DNA from 2 places in the Streptomyces sp. NPDC111656 genome. Region 2 is predicted to be linked to the other one. Evidence: riboswitches for the same ligand, from Rfam matches in the RefSeq annotation. Region 2 holds a riboswitch; the other holds the start of a gene.
What was found. A riboswitch is a leader RNA that binds a small molecule or an ion and turns the genes downstream of it on or off. The one in region 2 is predicted to bind cobalamin.
Positions count from the first base shown of each region.

Region 1: it holds a riboswitch for cobalamin, as region 2 does, so the genes downstream of both, ACZ7M3_RS33895 (CoA-acylating methylmalonate-semialdehyde dehydrogenase) here and ACZ7M3_RS06035 (ribonucleoside-diphosphate reductase subunit alpha) in region 2, are expected to answer to the same signal.

Region 1 is NZ_JBVKCA010000014.1:60,570-63,825, forward strand. Features, by position in the region: gene ACZ7M3_RS33885 (GlxA family transcriptional regulator) at 1-583, opposite strand, end outside; partial or broken gene ACZ7M3_RS33890 (cobalt ABC transporter ATP-binding protein) at 545-793, shown strand; cobalamin riboswitch at 969-1,142, shown strand; gene ACZ7M3_RS33895 (CoA-acylating methylmalonate-semialdehyde dehydrogenase) at 1,511-3,034, shown strand; gene ACZ7M3_RS33900 (acyl-CoA dehydrogenase family protein) at 3,040-3,256, shown strand, end outside.
Region 2 is NZ_JBVKCA010000002.1:106,634-109,889, reverse strand. Features, by position in the region: gene ACZ7M3_RS06035 (ribonucleoside-diphosphate reductase subunit alpha) at 1-1,235, opposite strand, end outside; cobalamin riboswitch at 1,356-1,494, opposite strand; gene ACZ7M3_RS06030 (GNAT family N-acetyltransferase) at 1,547-2,053, opposite strand; gene mctP (monocarboxylate uptake permease MctP) at 2,319-3,256, opposite strand, start outside.

The DNA.
Region 1 (3,256 bases), on a different contig from region 2:
CCCGGGAGCGGACGCTGAACTGGGACTGGCCGCCCGGCCGTTGCATGAAGACGACCATGTCCTTGGCGACCGACCGGGCGACCTCGGCACCGTAGCGGTCTTCGACCAGCGCCAGGGACAGGTCGATACCGGCGCTGACACCCGCCGAAGTCATCATCTGCCCGTCCCGTACGAAGATGGCGTCCGGCTGGACCCGCACGGACGGGAAACGAGAGGCCAGTTGCCGTGAGTGCCGCCAATGCGTCGCGGCGCGGCGGCCGTTGAGAAGTCCGGCTGCGGCCAGTAGGAACGCCCCTGTGCACACCGATGCCGTGCAGCGGCTCTTCTCGTTCAGTTGCCGGACCGAATCCAGAAGAGTGTCGTCTTTGATCAGCGTCTCCCATTCCGGGCCGCCCGGGATCACCAATACGTCGCACGGTTCTTGTACGTCGTCGGCGGACAGGTCGGTGCTGAGGCGGATCCCGGCGGAGGTGATGACCTCCGCCCCGTCCTCGGACGCGATCTGCACCCGATAACGGCGCGTACTCAGCGTCGTCGGACGCCCCGACCTCGCCTGGCGCCGGGAATCGACGACGCGAGCCATCCGCGCGACCTGTCCGAGGGACGGAAACACGCCCTGGTACTCGCGATCCAACTCTCCGCGGCGCTGCTCCTGGCCGAGCCGACCCGCGGGCTCGACCACCGGGCGAAGACCGAGCTGGTCCGCATGGTCGACGCACTCGCGGCACAGGGGCGGACCGTCGTCATCTCCCCGCACGACGTCGAGTTCGCCGCCCGGGCCGCGGATCGGATCGCGTCGCGGTCCTCGACGGTGCTGACCACCTGCCGCCGCTCCGCCCGCCGCGCCAGATTCCAGGCCCCCGGTCCGCTTCGCCGGCCCGAAACTGTCCGATTCCCGCGGTCGTTGAGCTCGGCCGACTCATTCGAGGGCGTGTCGGGGTGGATTTACTAGGACGTCCAACTATATGCTCGTGAGGAATACCCGCGGTGCAGGGAAGCCGGTGTGAATCCGGCACGGTCCCGCCACTGTGACCGGGGAGTACGTCGTCGAGCAGGACGCCACTGACGAGCGAGATGTCGGGAAGGCGGACGGCGCGCGCTGATCCGGGAGTCAGGATACCGGCCGCGGTTTTGTTCCGTGTTGTCCACGAGGATGGAGCAGACACGCATGGCATCAGTGTGCACCCACGACCCTGGTGATCCGGCCGGACGGGCATTCACTGCCGCGCGCCCCGTCGGACAGGTACGGAGCGTCACGCGTCTCGCCGGACAGGTGTGGACCGTGACGCGCCCTGCCGGGCAGGTGCGGACCGTCACGCGTCCCGCGGTACGGACGGCGAGTCCCGAGCATCCCGCGGATCGGGCACGCGCTCACGCGATCCGCGCGGTCTGAACGGCCCTTCTCTGCCCCATGCCGTCTCGCGCGACCCCCGCACGCACAAGGCCCTGCCCGTGTGTGCCGGTGGTCGGCGCGCCATCCCCGGATCCCACCTGACGAGAGCAGGCACCCATGGTCCGTGAACACGACCGCGCCACCGTGCGTGAGTTGAGCCATTTCATCGGCGGCAAGCACACTCCGGGAACATCGGGGTCCTACGGCGACGTCTACGACCCCAACACGGGCGCGGTGCAGGCCCGCGTCCCGCTCGCCGACCGCGCCGAGACCGAGGCGGCGATCACCGACGCCGCGACGGCGCAGCGCGAATGGGGCGAGTGGAATCCGCAACGCCGTGCCCGCGTCCTCCTCCGCTTCCTCCAACTCGCCGAGGGCGAGCGGGACGCGCTGGCCCGGCTGCTCTCCTCCGAGCACGGCAAGACGGTCGCCGACGCACACGGCGACATCCAACGCGGCCTGGAGGTGGTGGAGTTCGCCGCCGGGATCCCGCATCTGCTGAAGGGGGAGTTCACCGACAACGCCGGCACCGGCATCGACGTACACTCCTTGCGCGCCCCGATCGGTGTGGTCGCCGGCATCACCCCGTTCAACTTCCCCGCGATGATCCCCCTGTGGAAGGCGGCTCCCGCGCTGGCCTGCGGCAACGCCTTCATCCTCAAGCCCTCCGAGCGCGACCCGTCCGTACCTCAGCGGCTCGCCGAACTCTTCCTGGAGGCGGGCCTGCCGCCGGGCGTCCTGAACGTCGTCCACGGCGGCAAGGAGAGCGTCGACACCCTCCTCGAAGACCCCCGCGTCGGCGCGCTCGGCTTCGTCGGCTCCACCCCGATCGCCGCGTACGTCTACGCCACCGCCGCGACCCACGGCAAGCGCGCCCAGTGCTTCGGCGGCGCCAAGAACCACATGATCGTGATGCCGGACGCCGACCTCGACCAGGCCGTGGACGCCCTGATCGGCGCCGGGTACGGCTCGGCGGGGGAGCGCTGTATGGCGATCTCCGTCGCCGTCCCGGTCGGCGAGGACACCGCCGACGCCCTGGTCGCCCGTCTGAAGGAGCGCATCGGCTCGCTGCGGATCGGCCGCAGTGACGACCCCGAGGCGGACTTCGGCCCGCTGGTCGGACGGGACGCCGTCGACCGGGTCCGCCGTTACGTCGACCTCGGTGTCGAGGAGGGCGCGGAACTCGTCGTCGACGGACGGGACTTCGTCCTGCCCGGGCACGAGAACGGCTTCTTCGCCGGTGCCTCCCTGTTCGACCGGGTCACCCCCACGATGCGCATCCATCAGGAGGAGATCTTCGGGCCGGTCCTGTCCGTGATCCGCGCCGCGGACTACGAGGAGGCCCTGCGGCTGCCCAGCGAGCACGCCTACGGAAACGGTGTCGCGATCTTCACCCGAGACGGCGACACCGCCCGCGACTTCACGCGCCGGGTGAACACCGGCATGGTCGGCGTGAACGTGCCGATCCCCGTCCCGGTCGCCTACCACACCTTCGGCGGTTGGAAGCGTTCCGGCTTCGGCGACCTCAACCAGCACGGTCCGGACGCGATCCGCTTCTACACCCGTACGAAGACCGTCACCTCGCGCTGGCCCTCGGGCCTTCGGGAAGGCGCGAGCTTCACCATCCCGACGATGGGCTGAGCGCGATGACCACCACCCTGCTCACCGAGGACCAACAGGCCCTCGTCGAGACGACCCTGGACTTCGCCCAGGACCACCTCGCCCCGTCCGCCCTGGACTGGGACCGGGACAAACACTTCCCGCTCGACGTCCTGCGCAAGGCCGCCGGACTGGGCCTCGGCGGTGTGTACGTCCGCGAGGAGGCGGGCGGCTCGGGCCTCACCCGTGCCGACGGCGTCCTTG
Region 2 (3,256 bases):
ATGCGGCCGTAGAGGTCACGGGCCGGGATGGTCTTCTTGGCGAGGCCGGCCGCCTCCGCCCTGCGGTACGCCGCGTCGAACTCGTCGCCCCACAGGTCGACCAGCTCGGGCACGTCGGAGGGCGAGAAGAGGGACCACTGCCCGTCGGTGTCGACCCGGCGCATGAACTCGTCCGGGATCCAGTGCGCGAGGTTCAGGTTGTGTGTACGGCGGGCGTCCTCACCGGTGTTGTCGCGCAGCTCCAGGAACTCCTCGATGTCGGAGTGCCAGGTCTCCAGGTAGACCGCGGCCGCGCCCTTGCGCCGGCCGCCCTGGTTCACCGCGGCGACCGAGGCGTCGAGGGTCTTCAGGAACGGGACGATTCCGTTGGAGTGCCCGTTCGTACCGCGGATGAGCGAACCGCGCGAACGGATCCGGGAGTACGAAAGTCCGATGCCACCCGCGTGCTTCGAGAGGCGGGCCACCTGGTGGTAGCGGTCGTAGATGGAGTCCAGCTCGTCCAGCGGGGAGTCGAGGAGGTAGCAGGACGACATCTGCGGGTGCCGCGTACCGGAGTTGAACAGCGTGGGAGAGGAGGGGAGGTAGTCGAGACGGCTCATGAGCCCGTAGAGCGCCGCGACCTCGTCCAGGGCCCGGTTCCCCGCTTCTGAATCGAGCGCAGTGTCCTCGGCCAGGCCCGACGCCACGCGCAGCATGAAGTGCTGGGGCGTCTCGACGACCTTGCGGGTGATCGGGTGCCGGAGCAGATAGCGGCTGTGCAGGGTGCGCAGGCCGAAGTAGCCGAAGCGGTCGTCGCCGTCGATGTCGATCAGCGCGTCCAGCCGGGCCGTGTGCAGCCGGACGAACTCCGCCGTGCGGTCGGCGATCAGGCCCTCGCGGTGACCCGTGGCGATCGACCCGGAGAAGGACGTGACGCCCTGCGAGGCGGCCTCCGCCGCGATGCTGATCGTCAGCAGCCTGGCCGCCAGCCGGGAGTAGACGGGGTCCTCGGAGATGAGGCCCGCGGCCGCCTCGGTGGCCAGTTCGCGCAGCTCCGTGTCGTCCGCGTGCGCGGACCGGCCGCGCAGCGCGGCGGCGGCGACCCGGCCGGGGTCGGCGTCGGGGAGGTCGGCGGTGAGGTCGGTCAGGGTACGCAGCAGCGTGGTACCGGGACCGTCCGTCTCCACCAGGACCTGCTTCCGCTCCTGCTGTGCGAAAGCGGTAGCTGAAGCCGGGTCGGCTGGCGCGATGGTCACTTGGGGCTCTCCCTCGCTCGGCACGGGGCCTGGCGGAGGGCAGGGCAGCTCACGAGCGCACACGGCGTCGCGTCCACCGACCCATTCCGCGAGGCCCGGACGTCATGCACCCGGGCCGGATGGCCGGGCGCGCTGTCGGCAGGTCCTCGGACTGACGCGAGTACATGGGCGCGGATGTGCGAACACGTACAAGTACACCGTTGCGGGACAGTTCCGGATTTGCACCGGATTCCCCTGCGGCGACAGCGAGCATGAGCATACATCTTGTGTCGGGCTGCGGTGACACCACCAGATGTTGTGTCGTGCCGGTGTCAGAGTGTCAACTCATAGGTGAGGAGAGTGATGTCGTCGAGGTCCGGGAGCGGGTTCCAGTCACGGTCGGGGGTGCGGGTGAAGCCGAAGCGTTCGTAGATGCGGTGGGCGGCGTGCATGGTGCGCTGGGTGGAGAGCACGACGCGTACGCAGCCGGCGGTGGCGCGTGCGTGGTCGACGCAGGCGCGGACGAGGGTCTCGCCGACGCCTCGGCCGCGGGACTCGCGTGCGACGGCGAGCATGCGGATCTCGGCTTCGCCGGGGCGGGCCAGGTCGGCCATGGGGCCGCCGCGCGGTACGAAGGTCACGGCGCCGAGGACGTGGTCGTGGTCCACGGCGACGAGGACCTCCGCGGCGGTGGCTCGTTTCGCCACGTCCCGCAGTTCGCCGAGGTACTCGTCGCTCTCCCCGAAGTCGAGCAGGCCGTCGCCGAGGTAGGCCTGTGCGGTGATCTCGCCGATGCGGGCGTATTCGTGGGGGTGGGCCTGTCTGATGCGGATGTCCATGCCGGCGTGTGTGCAACACGGTGCGCGCTTCTTCGGCTGCGGGTGGGTGGGGGCTTGGCGCGCCCCGCGGCGGAGCCGCATATATACACAGCCCCGCGCCCCTGGGGCACGGGGCTGCGCCCCGGTGCCCCATCGCCCCATCGGCCTCGTTCTCACACGCCGGACGGGCTGGAGGCTTTTAGGGGCGCGGGGAACTGCGCGACCAGCCCCCACCCACCCGCAGTCAACACACGCACCCGGGGACCTGGGGGCGGAGCCCCCGGGCTCAGTGGGTGGAACCGGCCGTGGCCGGGGGAAGCTCCGCCTCGACGCCCGGGTCGCCCGCGTCCGCCGTGTAGTCCTCCGGAGACGTCTCGTCGACGCCGTCCGGCGCGTTGAAGGCGCGGAGGGCGAAGGTGAGGACGACGCTGACCACGACGTTCAGGACGAAGGCCGTCAGACCGATGTAGCCGATCTCCCCGATGCCCGGGATCTCCTTCGAACTGCCACCGAAGTGCTTCTGGGTGGGAGAGGCGACCCCGTACGCGGCGAGCGTGCCGTACAGCATGCCCACCGCCCAGCCCCCGAGCAGCGCCCAGCGGTGGAACCAGCGGGTGAACAGGCCACCGACCAGTGCCGGGAAGGTCTGGAGGATCCAGATGCCGCCCAGGAGCTGGAAGTTGATCGCGACCGTCTTGTCCATCGTCAGGACGAAGACCAGCGCGCCCACCTTCACAAGGAGCGACACCAGCTTGGAGACCCTGGTCTCCTGCTGCGGGGTCGCGTCCGGCTTGATGAAGTCCTTGTAGATGTTGCGGGTGAAGAGGTTCGCGGCCGCGATGGACATGATGGCCGCCGGCACGAGCGCTCCGATGCCGATCGCCGCGAAGGCCACCCCCGCGAACCAGTCCGGGAACATGTTCTCGAAGAGCTGGGGTATGGCGAGCTGGCCGTTGGTGACCTTGACCCCGGCCGCGATCGCCATGAACCCGAGCAGGGCGAGCAGCCCCAGCATCAGGGAGTAGAGCGGAAGGATCGTGGTGTTGCGGCGGATCACCTCACGGCTGCGGCTGGAGAGCGTCGCCGTGATCGAGTGCGGGTACATGAACAGCGCGAGCGCCGATCCGAGCGCGAGCGTGGCGTACGTCCACTGGCCCGCTTGGGCGGGCACGAGCCCGCCCGCCCCCGCCGCCGTGTACTTGTCGCTCGCCGCCTTGAAGATCT